DNA from 3 places in the Geodermatophilus sp. DSM 44513 genome. Region 3 is predicted to be linked to each of the others. Evidence: predicted binding sites of a transcription regulator. Region 3 holds the regulator's gene; each other region holds the start of a gene.
What was found. Region 3 encodes LexA, which represses DNA repair genes until DNA is damaged. Its sites were predicted from a motif close to TCGAACANNTGTTCGA; they were not measured.
Positions count from the first base shown of each region.

Region 1: a site for LexA is predicted at 2,345-2,360, ahead of RTG05_RS22110 (replicative DNA helicase). Genes of this name have one in related genera too.
Region 2: a site for LexA is predicted at 3,284-3,299, ahead of RTG05_RS17550 (HNH endonuclease signature motif containing protein). Genes of this name have one in related genera too.

Region 1 covers NZ_CP135963.1:4,591,970-4,597,573, reverse strand. The annotation lists gene RTG05_RS22135 (deoxyribonuclease IV) at 1-104, opposite strand, end outside; gene rpsF (30S ribosomal protein S6) at 279-566, shown strand; gene RTG05_RS22125 (single-stranded DNA-binding protein) at 569-1,054, shown strand; gene rpsR (30S ribosomal protein S18) at 1,146-1,382, shown strand; gene rplI (50S ribosomal protein L9) at 1,385-1,840, shown strand; gene RTG05_RS22110 (replicative DNA helicase) at 2,443-5,604, shown strand, end outside.
Region 2 covers NZ_CP135963.1:3,617,676-3,623,279, forward strand. The annotation lists gene RTG05_RS17530 (DUF2304 domain-containing protein) at 29-454, opposite strand; gene RTG05_RS17535 (glycosyltransferase family 2 protein) at 451-1,188, opposite strand; gene RTG05_RS17540 (hypothetical protein) at 1,404-2,327, opposite strand; gene RTG05_RS17545 (hypothetical protein) at 3,036-3,158, opposite strand; gene RTG05_RS17550 (HNH endonuclease signature motif containing protein) at 3,313-4,848, shown strand; gene RTG05_RS17555 (mannose-1-phosphate guanylyltransferase) at 4,923-5,604, opposite strand, start outside.
Region 3 covers NZ_CP135963.1:3,157,272-3,162,875, reverse strand. The annotation lists gene RTG05_RS15350 (ABC transporter permease) at 1-1,209, shown strand, start outside; gene RTG05_RS15345 (enoyl-CoA hydratase/isomerase family protein) at 1,206-1,994, shown strand; gene lexA (transcriptional repressor LexA) at 2,085-2,888, opposite strand; gene RTG05_RS15335 (LysM peptidoglycan-binding domain-containing protein) at 3,161-3,829, shown strand; gene RTG05_RS15330 (hypothetical protein) at 3,959-4,624, shown strand; gene nrdR (transcriptional regulator NrdR) at 4,996-5,535, shown strand.

The DNA.
Region 1 (5,604 bases), 1.4 Mb from region 3:
TCGGCGTCCATCTCCGCGGCCCGGGTCAGCGGGCCGCCGCCGTCCATCCCGCCGTCCTGGGTGAGGCCGGGGCCGACGTGCACGCCGATCGGGTGAGCTGCCACCCGACCGAGCCTAGGAGGCCCCGGTGACCGGGCGGGACGGGGCTGCGGGCGCTGGTAGGCTGGCCCAAGCGCGTTCCCTCGGTGTCGTCACCGGGTGGGGCGCGCGACGCGTGTACGACCCTCCTGCTGCAGATCGACTGCAGCCGCCTGAGACCAGAGGAGGTGGGGTTCTCCGTGCGTCGCTACGAACTGATGGTCATCCTCGACCCCGACCTGGAGGAGCGCACGATCGCGCCCTCCCTCGACCGGTTCCTGACCGTCGTCACCAACTCCGGTGGCACCGTCAAGACCGAGATCTGGGGCCGCCGCCGGCTGGCCTACGAGATCGACAAGCAGGCCGAGGGCATCTACGCCATCGTCGACATCCAGGCCACGCCCGCCGCGGTGGCCGAGCTCGACCGGCAGCTGAACCTCAACGAGTCGGTCCTGCGCACCAAGCTGATGCGGCCCGAGGCCCACTGACCATGGCCGGCGAGACCGTCATCACCGTCATCGGCAACCTCACGTCGGACCCGGAGCTGCGCTTCACGCCCTCCGGTGCCGCGGTCGCCAACTTCACCGTGGCCTCCACGCCGCGGACCTTCGACCGCCAGTCGCAGGAGTGGAAGGACGGCGAGGCGCTCTTCCTGCGCTGCAACGTGTGGCGGCAGGCGGCGGAGAACGTCGCCGAGTCGCTCACCCGCGGGTCGCGCGTCCTCGTCTCCGGCCGGCTCAAGCAGCGGTCGTTCGAGACCAAGGAAGGCGAGAAGCGCACCGTCGTCGAGCTCGAGGTCGACGAGATCGGCCCCTCGCTCCGCTACGCCACCGCCAAGGTCACCAAGGCCTCGCGCGGTGAGGGCGGCGGCGGTGGCGGCTTCGGCGGCGGTGGCGGTGGCGGCTTCGGTGGGGGCGGCGGGTCCAGCGACCCGTGGTCCACCCCGGCCCCGTCGTCCGACGAGCCCCCCTTCTAAGAGGACCCCTCTGCCCCCCGCACCTCGCTGACGCTCGGCGCGGGGCCCTGCAGCGGGGCCGGTTCCATACCGTCACTTCCTGGAGAACCCAGTGCCCAAGCCCCCCGTCCGGAAGCCCAAGAAGAAGGTCTGCCAGTTCTGCAAGGACAAGGCGACCTACGTCGACTACAAGGACACGACCCTGCTGCGGAAGTTCATCTCCGACCGCGGCAAGATCCGTGCCCGCCGCGTGAGCGGCAACTGCAGCCAGCACCAGCGGGACGTCGCCGTGGCCGTGAAGAACAGCCGCGAGATGGCCCTGCTGCCCTACACCTCCACGGCGCGCTGACCATGACCACCCAGAAGCTCATCCTGACGCAGGAGGTCACCGGTCTCGGGTCCTCCGGTGACACCGTGGAGGTCAAGGGCGGGTACGCCCGCAACTACCTCCTGCCCCGCGGCCTGGCCATCAAGGCCACCCGCGGTGCCGAGAAGCAGGTCGAGTCGCTGCGCCGGGCGCGGGCCACCCGCGAGGTGCGCTCGCTCGAGGAGGCGCAGGCCGTGGCCGGGCGCCTGTCCGGCCTGACCGTGCGGGTGCCGGCGCGTGCCGGTGAGGGCGGCCGGCTGTTCGGCCGCATCACCACCGCCGACGTCGTCAACGCCGTGACCGCCGCCGGCGGCCCCGAGCTCGACCGGCGCCGGGTGGAGCTGCCCAGCAGCATCAAGACCACCGGCCAGCACACGGTCACCGTGCGGGTCCACTCCGAGGTGACCACCCAGCTGGCCATCGAGGTCGTCCCCGGCTGAGGCCTGGCCCGTCCCCGGGACGGGAGCACGCGCTGCCTGCCTGCGAGGGGCGCCGGACCCTGGTCCGGCGCCCCTCGCCGCGTCTCCGGACCGGAGCGTGTGCGCTGGGGCCTCGGTCGAGCGGCGGCACCGGGGCTTCGGCGCACACGCTCGGCCCCCTCAGTCGCCCGTGGCGCCGCCGTGCCCACCCCCTGTGGACGTGGGACCGCTGGGGCACCTGCGCAACCTCCGCGACACGAGACGTACGCCACCGGCTTTTCTGGCGGATTTCTCCCGTCCACACCCGGTGGGTGGCCCCCGTGCAGGTCAGACGCGGGATCCGGGGGACGGCGCGGCGGTGTCCCCCGCTGTCTCCACACGTCGACACGTCTGTGTCCACCGACTTGTCCACAAGTTGTGCAGAAGCCCGTGCACACCGGTGTTGGACGGGGCCCCCTCGTGCTTCCTACCGTCGTCCCCAGCTCCTGACGTGCCGAACTGTCGGTCCCTCCCGGTAGGAACGACCCGAACAGGCGTTCGAGTCAGGTGTACAGCGTGCTGGTGCTCCCCCACCAGGCCCCGGCGGTCCCGCCCGGGCCGGTGCGCGGGTGCGCCGTGAGTGGATGGAGGACCTCCCCGTGGCGGTGGCCGACGACTTCAGCCGACCGACCCCGACGGCGCCGGCGTACGACCGGCAGCCGCCGCAGGACGTCGCGGCGGAGCAGTCGGTGCTCGGCGGCATGCTGCTGAGCAAGGACGCGATCGCCGACGTGGTCGAGGTGCTGTCCGGCACGGACTTCTACCGGCCGGCGCACCAGGTGATCTTCGACTGCGTCCTCGACCTCTACGGGCGGGGCGAGCCGGCCGACGCGATCACCGTGGCCGCCGAGCTCAACCGCACCGACCAGCTGTCCAAGATGGGCGGCGCGGTCTACCTGCACACCCTGATCCAGTCCACGCCGACCGCGGCCAACGCCGGCTACTACGCCGCCATCGTCGCCGAGCAGGCGGTGCTGCGGCGGCTGGTGGAGGCCGGCACCCGCGTGGTGCAGCTGGGCTACGGCGCGGCCGGTGGCAAGGGCGACGTCGACGACATCGTCGACCGCGCCCAGCAGGAGATCTACGACGTCACCGAGAAGCGCATGAGCGAGGACTACTCGCGCCTCGAGGACGTGCTGCAGCCGACGATGGACGAGCTGGACGCCATCGCCTCCCGCGGCGGTACCGCCCGCGGCGTGCCCACCGGCATCCGCGACCTCGACGAGCTCACCAACGGCCTGCAGGGCGGCCAGATGGTCGTCATCGCGGCCCGTCCCGGCGTGGGCAAGGCCCTGGCGCTGGACACCCCGATCGCGACCCCCACGGGGTGGACGACGATGGGTGAGGTCGCTGTCGGTGACCGGGTGATGGGCGCGGACGGCCGGCCGACGACGGTCGTGGCCGCCACCGGGGTGATGACCGGCCGCCCCTGCTACGAGGTGCACTTCTCCGACGGGTCGGTGCTCGTCGCCGACGCCGCGCACCAGTGGCTGACCGAGACCCGGGGCGGCGGCCGATCGGGCGTCCCCGGGGTCCGCACCACCGAGGAGATCGCACGGACGCTGAACGACGCCGGTGGGCCTGCCCACGCCGTCACGGTGGCCGCGCCGCTGGTCCTGCCCGAGACACCACTGGATCCGCCGCCGTACGCGGTCGGCGTGCAGCTCGGCGCGCCGTCCGCGGCCGAGTGGGCCGAGCTGGACCCCGAGATCGCCATGTACGCGCACGGCGAGGTCGGAGCGTCGACGGACGGGTCCGCGCTGGCTGCCGTCGCGCACGCCGGGCGGATCCCGGCCGGCCACCTGCGGGCCTCGATCGCGCAGCGGCGAGCCCTGCTGGCCGGTCTCCTGGACGCCGGCGGGACCGTGTCGGACTCCGGGACGGTGCAGCTCGTCGTCCCGCAGCCCGGCCTGTGCGACGACGTGTGCGAGCTGGTCACGAGCCTCGGCCACCACGTACAGGTGAGCGGCGACGGGGAGGTGGCCTTCAGCACCGACGACGAGGTCTTCTGGCTGCAGCGCAAGCAGCTCGCGCACAAGGGACACCGCACCGGCGGCTCGCCCCACCGCGAGGTCCGCTTCGTCACTGACGTCCGGCGGATCGACAGCGTGCCGGTGCGCTGCATCCAGGTCGACGCGGCGGATTCGCTCTTCCTCGCCGGGCGCAGCTTCATCCCGACGCACAACTCCACGCTCGGGCTGGACATCGCCCGGTCGGCGACGGTCAAGCACCAGCTGGCCACCTGCATCTTCTCGCTGGAGATGAGCAAGCACGAGATCACCATGCGGCTGCTGTCGGCGGAGGCGAAGGTGCCGCTGCACCACATGCGGGCCGGCACGCTGTCGGACGAGGACTGGTCGCGGCTGGCCCGCCGGATGGGGGAGATCGCCGACGCCCCGCTCTACATCGACGACTCGCCGAACATGACGATGATGGAGATCCGGGCCAAGGCGCGGCGGCTCAAGCAGCGCAACGACCTCAAGCTGGTGGTGATCGACTACCTGCAGCTCATGACGTCGGGCAAGCGCGTCGAGAGCCGCCAGCAGGAGGTCTCGGAGTTCTCCCGCGCGCTCAAGCTGCTGGCCAAGGAACTGGACGTCCCGGTCATCGCGATGAGCCAGTTGAACCGCGGGTCCGAGCAGCGCCAGGACAAGAAGCCGATGCTTTCCGACCTCCGCGAGTCCGGTTGCCTGACCGCCGACACGCGCGTCCTGCGCGCCGACACGGGCGCTGAGGTGACCATCGGAGAGTTGGTCGAGACCGGCGCCAGGGACGTCCCGGTGTGGGCGCTGGACGACGGGCTGCGGTACGTGCGCCGGCACCTCACCCACGCTTTCTCCACCGGGCGCAAGCCGGTGCTCCAGCTCACCACGTCCTCGGGCAAGACCGTGCGGGCCACGGCCAACCACCCGTTCCTGACCTACGACGGGTGGCGGCCACTCGGTGAGCTCACCGCAGGTGACCGCATCGCCGTGCCGCGGCACGTGCCCGCGCCGGACCGGATGACCGTCTGGGAGGACGAGAAGGTCGTCCTGCTCGCCCACATGATCGGCGATGGCAGCGTCGTCAGACGACAGCCGCTGCGCTACGCCTCCGTCGACGAGGCGAACCTGCGCGCGGTGACGACCGCGGCGCTGCACTTCGGTGTCATCGCGGTGCGCGACGAGTACGCCGCTGCCCGGTGCACCACGCTGCGCCTGCCGGCGCCCTTCCGGCTCACCCATGGCCGACGCAACCCGATCGCGGCCTGGTTCGACGAGCTCGGGCTGTTTGGCCTGCGGAGTCACGAGAAGTTCGTGCCCGAGCCGGTGTTCTCGCTCCCCAAGAGCCAGATCGCGCTCTTCCTGCGCCACCTGTGGGCCACCGACGGTTCCGTCACGGTCACCAAGAACGGTCGCGGCGGGCGCGTGTACTACGCGTCGACCAGCCGCCGGCTCGTCGACGGTGTCTCACGGCTGCTGCTGCGCTTCGGCATCTCCTGCCGCATTCGCCGGACGCGCAAGAGCGGCTACCGGGACGGCTGGACCCTGGACGTCAGTGGCTGCGACGACCAGCGCCGGTTCCTCGGCGAGATCGGCGTCCACGGTGCCCGGGGGGTGGCCGCGGAGCAGTTGCTCGCGATCGTCCGGGACCTCACGGCAGGATCCAAGGCCGACACCGTGCCACCTGAAGTGTGGAACCGCGTTCGCACGGTGCTGGAGGAACGGGGTGTGAGCCACCGGGCCTTCGCTGCGGCCATGGGGTCT
Region 2 (5,604 bases), 460 kb from region 3:
CTCACGTCTCCGTGGGAGACGACAGCCGCTACCGCGTGACGGCGGGGCGCTGGACGCGCTGGTGAGCAGCTGACAGCGCGGCGTCGTCCGCGGCCTGCTGCGTGCGGGCCTGCTGGGCCTCGACGTGCCGCAGCGCGGCGTCGGCGAGCGCGACCTGGCGGGCCAGCAGCACTAGCCGGGCCTCCTGCTCGCGGAACCGGGCGCTCGTGCTGCCCACCAGGTAGATGATCACCAGGGCGAGGACGTAGAGCAGCAGGTCGGTGCCGCGGGTGACGCCGGTCCAGTCGGCCAGCGACTGCAGCGTGTCGGGGAAGAGCACGGCGAGCACGCCGGCCACCACGGTGAGGAAGGCGATGATCTTCCGGCGGGCCTGGCCGCGCAGCGACGTCCGGGAGCGCAGGGAGCTGACGACGGCGATGACCAGCGCCGGGACGAGCAGGAGCTGGATGATCACGAGCGGCCCCAGTGCGTGACGCGGTGCGCGGCGACCTCGGCGAGGATGTTGACGCTGTTGAGCAGCGGCTGACCCTTGGCCTTGGAGTACTCGGTGTAGAGGATGTGCACCGGGTACTCGGTGATCCGGTGCTCGGGCCGGGTGAGGTGCCGCTCCAGCTGCGAGGCGTAGGCCATGCCGGCGTAGGACAGCCGGATGTCGGCGGCCACGTGCCGGGCGACGATCCGCAGTCCGTTGTGCGCGTCGGTCAGCCGGGTGCCCTCCCCGCGGTTGAGCAGCGTGCTCGCCGTCTTCAGGATGACCCGGCGCAGCCAGCTCATCTGGGTGGGGCCGTCGCCCTCCAGGAACCGCGAGCCCATGACCACGTCGTAGCCCTCGCGGATCTTGCCGATCATGCCGAGCAGGTCGGGCAGCTGGTGCTGGCCGTCGGCGTCGAAACAGGCGATGTAGCGGGCGTCGGTGAGCATCAGCGCGGCCTCGAAGCCGGTCTGCAGCGCACCGCCGGCGCCGAGGTTGATCGGGTGGCTGACGCGGAAGGCCCCGGCCTTGTCGATCTCGTCCGCCGACGTGTCGGTGCTCGCGTCGTCCACGGCGATGACAGACAGCCCCGCGGCGACCAGCTCGGCGATGACCCCGCCCACGACGGGCGCCTCGTTGTAGACGCGGACGACGACGACCGTGTCGTCCCAGCAGGGGTCCGGCGGGTTCGGTGCGCCCATGGTGGCGGTGCCCATCGCTTCGGATGGTAGGACGCCCGTCGTCGACACCTGGTCGACGACCGGCCGGACACCGAGGGCTGTGCTGACCGGGCTCACCCACCCAGAGTGCAACACCCGTCGCCGGACGGTGACGAAACCGGGACCGTGTTCACCTCTGCCGTCCCACCGATCACACGAGTCACACGCGTCCGCCGGGTGCGGTCTCGTCGGGACCGGCGATGCCGTCCACCTCAGCCGCCGACGGCTCGGCGGAGGTGGTCGTCGGCGCGCCACCAACCTGCGTCCTGGGAGACGGCGCACCCGTCCAGGGCGATGACGGTCCGGCCGGGCTGGGATCCGAACAGCACCGCGAACCTCCTGTGCTCGACGCGGCTGCAGCCCCGGTCGGGGCGCACCAGGTCCAGTGCCGCGTTCACCCCGGCGACCTGATCGGCGGTGAGGGTGCGGTGCGCCTCCAGGTACCCGACCCGCATGCCCTCCTCGGCCGCGACGCGGTACATGCAGACCGACACCGGAGCGGACAGCGGCGTCGGGGTGGGGTCCCCGCGTTGCGGGGGCTGCTCGATCGAGAGCACGTCCTTGGTCTCGTCCGGGCAGCTGGTGTCCACCGACAGCTGGCTCCGGCTCTGGCCCTCCTGCTGTTCCCCGACCACCGCGGTGATGAGCGACGCGTAGGCAGACTTGGCCGACTCCGTGGGGGCGCTGCAGGGGCCCACCGGCGCCCGGACGGCGCGCGTCCCGTGCTCGTCGTGCAGGTGCACCACGAGCGGATCCACCCCGGCGGCCGTGCACGCCATGTCGGCGACGGGGGGTTCGTCCGGTGAGCGGTAGGCCTCCAGCAGGGCACCGAGGCCGCCGGTGACGCGCCGGACGACGTGGAACGACCAGCTGCCGTCGCCCGGCACGGTGCGGATCTCGTAGGAGCAGACATAGGCGTCCATGGGCCCCCCGGTGTCACCCGACAAGCGGCTCGACTCCTGCGCCGGACACGCGACGTCCGGGGTCACCGCCGCGGACGACGGCGTCAGCTCCGGCGGATCGGACGGCGGGCTGTCGCCACCGGACTCGGCAGCCCTGGTGCCGGCGGCCTGGCCACAACCGGTGAGCGCGACGATCAGGAGCAGCCCCGCAACGCAGCTGCTCACCCCGCTCATGCCACCAGCAGAGCACCGCCTCGCGGGGGATCCCCAGAGGCCTCCCCACAGCGTTGCGCACTCGTCACCTGGGGTGGTGCCCCGTCCCGGTGGTGCGTCGCCCGGGGCGACGCCGCCGTTGAGCAGTAGGCGTCGACGCTCAGGCCCCGACCGAGCGAGACGGCCGGCGGTCAGCCGTGCCGGGAGCCGTGTCGCCGCTTGACCTCCACAGGCAGCTGCCGGACTGGCCCGGCGAGGACATAGCCAAGCACGGAGGGCATCGACCCGGCTCTGAGGGCCACCGTGGTCCTGGACCGCGACCGACGCCGCACCGCCGGGAACGCCCCGGGACCGATGACCGGTGCCAGGCCGCTCGCCGAGCTCGCGCTCGTCACCACCCCAGTGGCGGCAGGCTGATCGCCGCGCTCACCGCCCGCCGCCAGAACGCACCGGCCGCCGACCCCCGCGACGCCGACGGCGCCTGTCTCGTCTGGGCCCGCCCGCCGATCGCCGAGAGCCGGTTCTTGGCCCGCGAGGTGCGCTGCCCGAGCCCGTAGCGGACCCCGCGGGTGCGAGCGTTGGTGCGGCCGATCCGCGCTCCCCGGCCGCGGGCGCCTTGTTAGAGCAGCATGCGGGCCTGCTCGGCTTCGGCCGCGCGCAGCGCCACCCGGTGGGTGAACAGGTCGCACATGGTCAGCATCTCCGTGCGGACGTCCTGGCTACTGCCGATCAGGGTGAACTCCAGGGCCGGCCCCGGGACTGCAGCAGCTTGATCGCCGTGCTGAGCCGGGCGTCGGCCACCCAGGAGCTGACCGCGGCGAGCTCGGCGATCACGACGACGACCTGCAGCACCGTCCTGGTGAGGGAGGAGTCGCGGTCTTCTCGTGCAGCTCCGCCTGTTGGGCCCCTCCGCAGGCGTTTCCGCGGAAGCGACCGGGCCTGTGACCTGCGGTTCTGTCACCCCCTCGGCCTACCGTCCGAACAACGGTTCGACGAGGAGGGTGTCGTGGGTGAGGAGTCCGAGGGCGGGGAGCTGTCGCTGGCGGAGCTGGCGGCGCGGATCACCGGTGGGGCGGTGCGGCTGGCCGCAGCCACCGCGGCGTGGCTGGCGCTGGTCGCGGAGTTCGACCGCCGTGAGGGCTGGGGTGCAGTCGGCGTCCGCTCGTGCGCGCACTGGCTGGCCTGGCAGTGCGGGCTGTCGACGAGCACGGCCCGGGAGCACGTGCGGGTGGCCCGCGCGCTGACCGTGCTGCCGGCCACCGCGGCGGTCTTCGCCGCCGGGCGGCTGTCATACGCCAAGGTGCGCGCGCTGACCCGGGTCGCCGAGCCGGCCACCGAGGCCACGCTGCTGGGCCTGGCCCACGAGCTGACCGCCGCCCAGCTGGAGCAGGTGGTGCGGGAGTGGCGCCGCTCGGACGCCGTCGACGCCGCCCACGCTGCTGACCCGGCCGCCACGGTGGCCGCCCGTGAGCGGTTCGACTCCTGGTGGGACGAGGACGGGATGCTGCACGTGCGCATGTGCCTGGACGCCGAGCACGGCGCAGCCTTCCTGGCCGGGGTGGACTCCCTGGCCGAACGCGACGCCCGCCGGGAACGTGCCGCGGCCACGCGTGCAGCGGCCTCGGGGACGGCTCCGGCGACCGGTACCGGCGAGGACGAGGACGAGGAGGTGAACCGCGCGCGGAACCGTTCGACCGCGCGACGCTGCGCGGCGGTCGCCCGGCTGGCCTCGGCTGCGGCCGACGCCGACCGGCGGGCCGGGGACCCGCCGCGCCGGGAGGTGGTCGTGCACGTCGATGCCGCGGTGCTGGCCGAGGACGCCGCCGCCGGCCGCGCCCACCTGCAGGGCGGGCCGGCGCTGCACCCAGCCCAGGTCCGCCGGATGCTGTGCGAGGCCACCGTGGTGACCATGCTCGAGCGCGGCCGCGAACCGCTGGCCGTCGGCCGCGCTCGCCGGTTCGCCACCCGCGCCCAGCGCCGTGCACTGCACCGACGCGACGGCGGCTGCGCCCGCCCCGGCTGCACGGAGAGCCGGATCAAGCGGCTGCACGCCCACCACCTGCGGCACTGGCTGCACGGCGGGCCCACCGACCTGACCAACCTGGTGCTGCTCTGCGACGTCGACCACGGCCAGGCCCACGACCTGGACCTCGTCATGACCCGCCGCGACGGCCGGTTGGTCGTCACCACCCCGGACGGGCGCCGGGTGTGGGGGGCCGCCGACGCCGCCTTCGCCGGCGGGCTGGCCAGCCTCACCACGACGGACGCCCCCGCGTACGTCGGGGTCCACCCGCTCGACACCGCGACAGGACGCCGCCCGGACACGGCACCGGAAGCCACCGCTCCCCCGACGTCCGCTGCCTCGATCACCCGGCTGCTCTTCCCTGACCGGGTACCGGACCTGCCCGAAGCGATGCACGTGAACGGCGAACGGATGGACCTCGGCTACGTCGTCGGCGTCCTGCTGCACCACCGCGACCTCGAACGCCGCCTCGCCACCGAGAACCGCGCGACCACCGGGGGACTGACGGCCGTGGCCTGATGGGCCACCCGCGCCCCGACCACCTGGGTCGCTTCCGCGGGAACGCGCTACGCCCGGGACGGGGTGCCGCCGGGTCAGCCGTACCGGGGGCCGTGCCGTCGCTCGACCTCGGCGAGCAGCTGCTTGACCCGCTCGGCGTCGGCCAGGGGGCAGACCATCGTCACGTCCGCGGTGTGCACCACGACGCTGTCCCGCACCCCCACGAGGGCCACCAGGTGCCCGGGGTCGTCGCTGAGCACGACGTTGCGGTCGCTGTCGAGCAGCACGGTCAGCCCGCGGACGGCGTTGCCCGCGGCGTCGGCGTCCAGCGTGCCTGCCAGGGCCGGCCACGAGCCGACGTCCAGCCACTCGACGTCGAGGTCGACGACCAGCACCCGGCCGGGCTCGGTCGCGGCCGGCTCCAGGACGGCGTAGTCCACGCTGATCCTCGGCAGGGTGGGGAACACCTCGGCCAGGACGGCGTCCCGCTCCGGCCCCGCCGGCACGGCCACCACCCGCGCGAGCCCGGCCGCGGACTCGGGCAGGTGCTCGGCGAGGGCGTCGAGCACCGTCCGCGCCCGCCACACGAACATGCCGGAGTTCCACAGGTACTCCCCCGAGGCCAGGTAGGCCTCCGCGGTCGCCCGGTCCGGCTTCTCCCGGAAGGACACCGCCTCCGAGGCGCCGGGCACCCCGGTCGGCGCACCCCGCTGCACGTAGCCGAAGCCGGTCGCCGGCGCGGTCGGGGTGATCCCCAGGGTCACCAGGGCGCGCGGC
Region 3 (5,604 bases):
GAGCAGGCGGCTGCCAGCCTGGGCGCGTCGCGCTGGCGGGTGCTGCGCACGGTCACGTTCCCGGTGATCGCGCCGGCGCTCATCGCCGGCTCCATCCTGGTGTTCGTCAGCGCGGCGGTCATCTTCGGTCCGGTGGCCATCCTGGGTGCGCCCGTGGGGTTCCAGACGATCCCCACGGTGCTGTTGAGCCTGATGCAGTTCCCGCCCCGCATCGAGGCGGCCGCGGTCATCTCCGTGCCGATCTTGGTGATCATCGCGGGCCTGCTCGTGCTGCAGCGCTGGCTGACCGGCGGCAAGCGGTTCACCGTCATCGGCGGCAAGCCCGGCCAGCAGGACGTCACCCGTCTCGGTGCTGGCGGTCGGGCGCTCGGGCTGACCTTCTGCTCGGCCGTCGTGCTGCTGAGCATCGTCCTGCCGTTCGGCGTGCTCCTGGTGACGTCCTTCCGCGAGGCCCTCGGGCGGCCGCTCGGCTGGGACAACTTCACCCTCACCGGGAACTACGAGCAAGTGTTCGGCCGCCCCCTGATCACGGCTGCCATGGGGAACAGCTTCGTGCTCGCGGTGGGCGGGACCGTGCTGGCGCTCGCCGTGGCGCTCCTGGCCGCATGGCTGGCGCACCGGACGCGGGCGCACAGCAACGCCCTGATCGCCCCGGTGATGGCGGCACCGCTGGCCTTCCCCGGTGCCGTGCTCGGAATCGGCTTGATCATCGCCTACGCCGGCACGCCGTTCGGGCTCGGCGGCACGCTCACCATCCTGCTCATCGCCTACGCCGGCAGCGCCCTGCCCTTGTCCTACGCCTACGTGCACGCCGGCATGGGCCAGATCGGCGCAGAGGTCGAGGAGGCGTCGCGGAGCCTCGGTGCGTCGTGGGTGCGCACCTGGCGCCGGATCACGGTGCCCCTGCTCCGACCGTCCCTGCTGGCGGCGGGGCTGCTCAACTTCGTCCTGCTGTTCCGCGAGCTGGAGATGTCGGTGTTCCTCTACACCGGTGCCAACCCGACGGTCGCGACCGTCCTCTACAACCTCGCCAGCGAGTCGCTCTACCAGCGCGTCGGTGCGCTCTCGGTTGTGATCCTGCTGATCAACATCGTGGTCACCGTGATCGCGATGCGGCTGCTGGACAGCAGACCCGGCGAGTCGCCGTCCCGGCGTCGCCGCCGTTCCCCGTCCGTCGCCCTCAACACACCCCCGGAGGAAGCCGCATGACCGCCACCGTCCCGGATCTCGGCAGTGGAGTGCACCTGCGGTACGAGACCCCGCACATCGCCGTACTGACGCTCGACAGCGAGCCGGCCAACACCTTCAGCTGGGAGAGCCGGCGGTCGTTCATGCGGGCGCTGGACATCCTGGACGCCGACGAGGACGTCCGCTGCCTGGTCATCACCGGGAAGGGCCGGGCGTTCACGGCCGGTGCTCAGCTGCGCGAGGACCAGTCGATGACCGACGAGCAGCTCACCGACTACCTGGCCGAGTTCGGCAGGGTGCTCAACGGCGTCCAGGACTTCCGTGCGCCGGTCATCGCAGCGATCAACGGCGCCACGGTGGGTGGAGGCCTGGAGTTCGCTCTCTGCAGTGACATCCGGATCGCCTCGACCGAGGCCTTCTTCGTCGCCGCCGGGGTCAACGTCGGGCTCATCGTGAGCTTCTGGCGGCTGCCACGAGTGGTGGGCCTCGGCGCGGCCAAGGAGATCCTGCTGACCGGGGCGCGCTACACCGCAGAGCAGGCACTCAACTGGGGACTGGTCACCGAAGTGCACGAACCGGCGGACCTGATGCCGGCCGCGCTGGCCAAGGCCCAGCGGATCGCGACGCGGGCCCCGTTGTCGGTCGAGGTGACGAAATCCGCGGTGACGCAGGCCATCGAGATGGACTTCGCGGAGGGGCAGGCGCTGCAGACCCAACGCTTCCTGGAGATGTTCCGCACCGACGACCACCAGGAGGCGCTACGGGCCTTCTTCGAGAAGCGGGACGGCGACTATAGGCGCCGATGACCCGGCCGCCACACGAGGCGGCCGCCGACCCTCCGGGCTTCGGTGGCCGCCTCGTGCCGGTCCCGCGACACGTCGGCAGACCGGCACGGGTCAGACCCGGCGCAGCACCGTGACCACGCGGCCCAGGACGGTGGCGTCGTCGCCGGGGATGGGCTCGTACGCCGGGTTGTGCGGCAGCAGCCACACGTGCCCGTCGCGCCGCTTGTACGTCTTCACCGTCGCCTCGCCGTCGATCATGGCGGCGACGATCTCGCCGTTCTCCGCCGTCGGCTGCTGGCGCACGACCACCCAGTCGCCGTCGCAGATGGCCGCCTCGACCATCGAGTCACCGCTGACCCGGAGCATGAACAGGGTGCCCTCGCCGACCAGCTCGCGGGGCAGCGGGAAGACGTCCTCGACGGCCTGCTCCGCGAGCACCGGGCCACCGGCGGCGATCCGGCCGACCAGCGGGACGTAGGTCGGGGTGGGGGCCTCGTCGGCGCCGCCGGCCGTCGCGGCGGTCGGTGCCGGCGCGCCGGGGACCTCGCCGGGCAGCCGGACGTCCAGCGCCCGCGGCCGGTTGGGGTCGCGGCGCAGCCAGCCCTTCTTCTGCAGCACGCTCAGCTGGTGGGCCACCGAGGAGGCCGACGAGAGCCCGACGGCCTCGCCGATCTCGCGCACCGACGGCGGGTAGCCGCGTCGCTCGATCGAGTCGCGGATCACCTCGAGGACGCGCCGCTGCCGCTGGGTGAGCCCGTCGCCGGCCTCGCCGCGGTCGGGGAAGGTGCGCACCGACGCGGTCCCGGCCGTCCCGGGCGCACCGGCGGCCGCGCCGGTCCGGCTCTCCGACGCCCGCCGCGGCGGGCCGTCGCCTCCCCGGGCCCCACTGCCCGACGTCCCCCTGCTGCCCGCCACGTCTCCTCCTCGCCGGCCGTGCCGCCACGGCCCGTGTCCTGCGCCCGGTGTCCCGCGCCCGGTCGCCCTGCGCCCGCCCGGACCGGTGACCCGGGGGCCGGGGCGGACGGGTGTCGGACGGAACGGTAGCGCCTCGGGACCGGTACTCCCAAACACCTGTTCGAAGTGTGCGCGGCGTCGGGTCGACCCCGTCGGCGGGATGCGGTAGACATCGCACAGACGTTCGATCGAACACGCGTTCGACGCGCTGGGGTGTGAGGAGGAGGCTCGTGGTGGACGTGCGTCAGGCCGTGCTGGAGTTCGACGCGGCGGTGCAGGTGCCGTGGCGGCCGCTGCTGGGGTCGGGGGACGCGCGGTGCGCACCCGCCCGGGCGGTCGGGGCACCCGGACCGGCGCGGTCGCCGGCCGGGTCGGTCCTCCCGGGCAGCGGCCCGCGGGTCGCCGGGCACCTGCGGCCGGTCCCCGACCGGCCGGGTGTCCCGGGGCCCCGCGCCGCGGTCACGGCTCCCGCCCGCGGGGCCGGCCGGTCACCGGCCGTCGGCAGCGTCCCGCCGGGTCCGCACCGGGTCCGGCCGGGGGGACGGGCCGTGACGTCGGGGGTGGGGTCCGCGGGCGCCGTCCGCGGCGGGTGCGTCCCCTCCGGCGGGGCACGTCTGCGGCTGACCGGGCGCGGGCGGGCGCTGGTGCGCGCCCTGGTCCTGTCCGGCGCGGTCGCGTTCGGCGCCTGGGTCGCGCCGGTCGTCGGGGGTCACCCCGGTGGGGAGCTGCGGCTGGCCGGTGGGGACAGCGTCGTGGTGGGGGAGGGGGACACCGTGTGGTCGATCGCCGGGGAGCTCGCCGGCGGGACCGGGGACGTGCGTGCCGTGGTCGACGCGATCGAGGAGCTCAACGACCTCGAGGGCTCGGTCGTCGTCCCCGGCCAGGTCCTCGCGGTGCCCTGACCAGGGGCCGGAGGTGGTCGGGAGGGGCGGCTCGGTCGAGGAGCGACAAGACCGCCCGGCCAGGTTCGTCAACCCGTCGTGCCGAGTCGCTCACCCGCCGTCGCAGGTCGCGGACCTACCGTCGGGTCCGTGTCAGCCACCCCCGGGCGCCGGGCCGCCGTCTTCAGCTCCCCGTCGCAGAACGTCGAGGTCCTCGTCGAGGGCACCTGGTGGCCGGGGTCGCTGCTGGGCTGGCGGCACGACGGCAGCGGCGCGTGCGAGGTGTGGGTGCGGGTGGCCGTGGCCGGTGCCGACCGCGAGGTCTGGACCGACCTCGGCGAGGTCCGGCTGCCCGAGGCCGACCCCGCGCCGGTGCTCGTGCCCGACGCGCCGGCGGCGCTGTCCCTGGGGCTGGCCGAGGAGCTGCTGCCGGGCGCTTCGACCGCCCCGCGGGTGTCCCTGAGCGAGGCCGCCGCCCGGGAGCAGCGGGCGGCCGGCGTCCTCCCCGGGTCGGGTGCCACGGACCGGCGCCGCCACGGCGGCCAGGTGACCGCCCAGCTGCCCGCCGTGCACGACGCGGCGGCCGCGGCCGGCCGGCACCGGGCCGGGGCGGCGGCCGGCCGGCACCGGGCGGTCGACACCCGCCCGCAGCCGGAGGCGTCCCCCGCGGGGGAGGCCGCCGGGTCCGACCCCGGCGACGCGACGGTGCTCATGCCGCGCGCCACCGGTCCGGACTGCCTGACCCGTCCGCTGCGGCTCGGGGACCGGGCGTCCCGTCCCCGCCCGGTCCGCCCCGACGGGGTGCTCCGGGCCTGAGCCCGGAGCGGCACCCGTCCGCTGCTGCACCCCACCCGCGTCGCCCGTGCGCCGGCGCGGGAGGAGGCGTGCCGTGGGGCCGGTGGGACAGCTGTGCCGGGACGGTGCGGACGTCGTCCCGCCGGGCGACGCGCGTGATGTCGGCTTGCAGATCTAGTGGGGACCGGCCTAGGCTTCCCCTACATCTAGTAGTCGTACCGCTGTGAGTCGTCCACAGGCCGGTCCTCAGGTCCTCCCCACGACGTCCACCGGATGTCCCCAGGGGGGTCCACAGCCGGCCGTCCCGATCCGTCGCCCGACCGCTCCCGGCGGTCGCGGCGGCAGCCGGGGCGGGACCCCGTGGCGGGGCCCGTCGGGAGGGGAGGGACCGCGTGCGCTGCCCCTTCTGCCACAACCCCGACAGCCGGGTCATCGACTCGCGCGAGGCCGACGAGGGGGCGACCACCCGTCGCCGCCGCTCGTGCCCCGCGTGCGGCCGCCGGTTCACCACGGTGGAGGAGGCCGTCCTCGCCGTCGTCAAGCGCAGCGGGGTCAGCGAGCCGTTCGCCCGCGGCAAGGTGGTGGCCGGCGTCCGCCGTGCCTGCCAGGGCCGGCCGGTCGACGAGGACCAGCTGCAGCAGCTGGCCCAGCAGGTGGAGGACGCCATCCGGGCCTCCGGCGCCGCGGAGGTGCCCAGCCACGAGGTGGGGCTGGCCATCCTGCGGCCGCTGCGCGAGCTGGACGAGGTGGCCTACCTGCGCTTCGCCAGCGTGTACCGGGCCTTCACCTCGCTTGAGGACTTCGAGAAGGCGATCACCGAGCTGCGGGCCCGGCACGTCGCCGCCGGCACGCCCCCGCTGCCCGGCATGCAGGACCCACCACCCCGCCGGCGGGGCGGGGGGCGCAGCAGCGCCTCCTCCGCCGGCGGCTGAGAAACGTCAGCAGCACCGGCTAAGAAGGGTGCGGCTCTTCCCCAGCCGCCTCTCCGACCAGCACCGCAC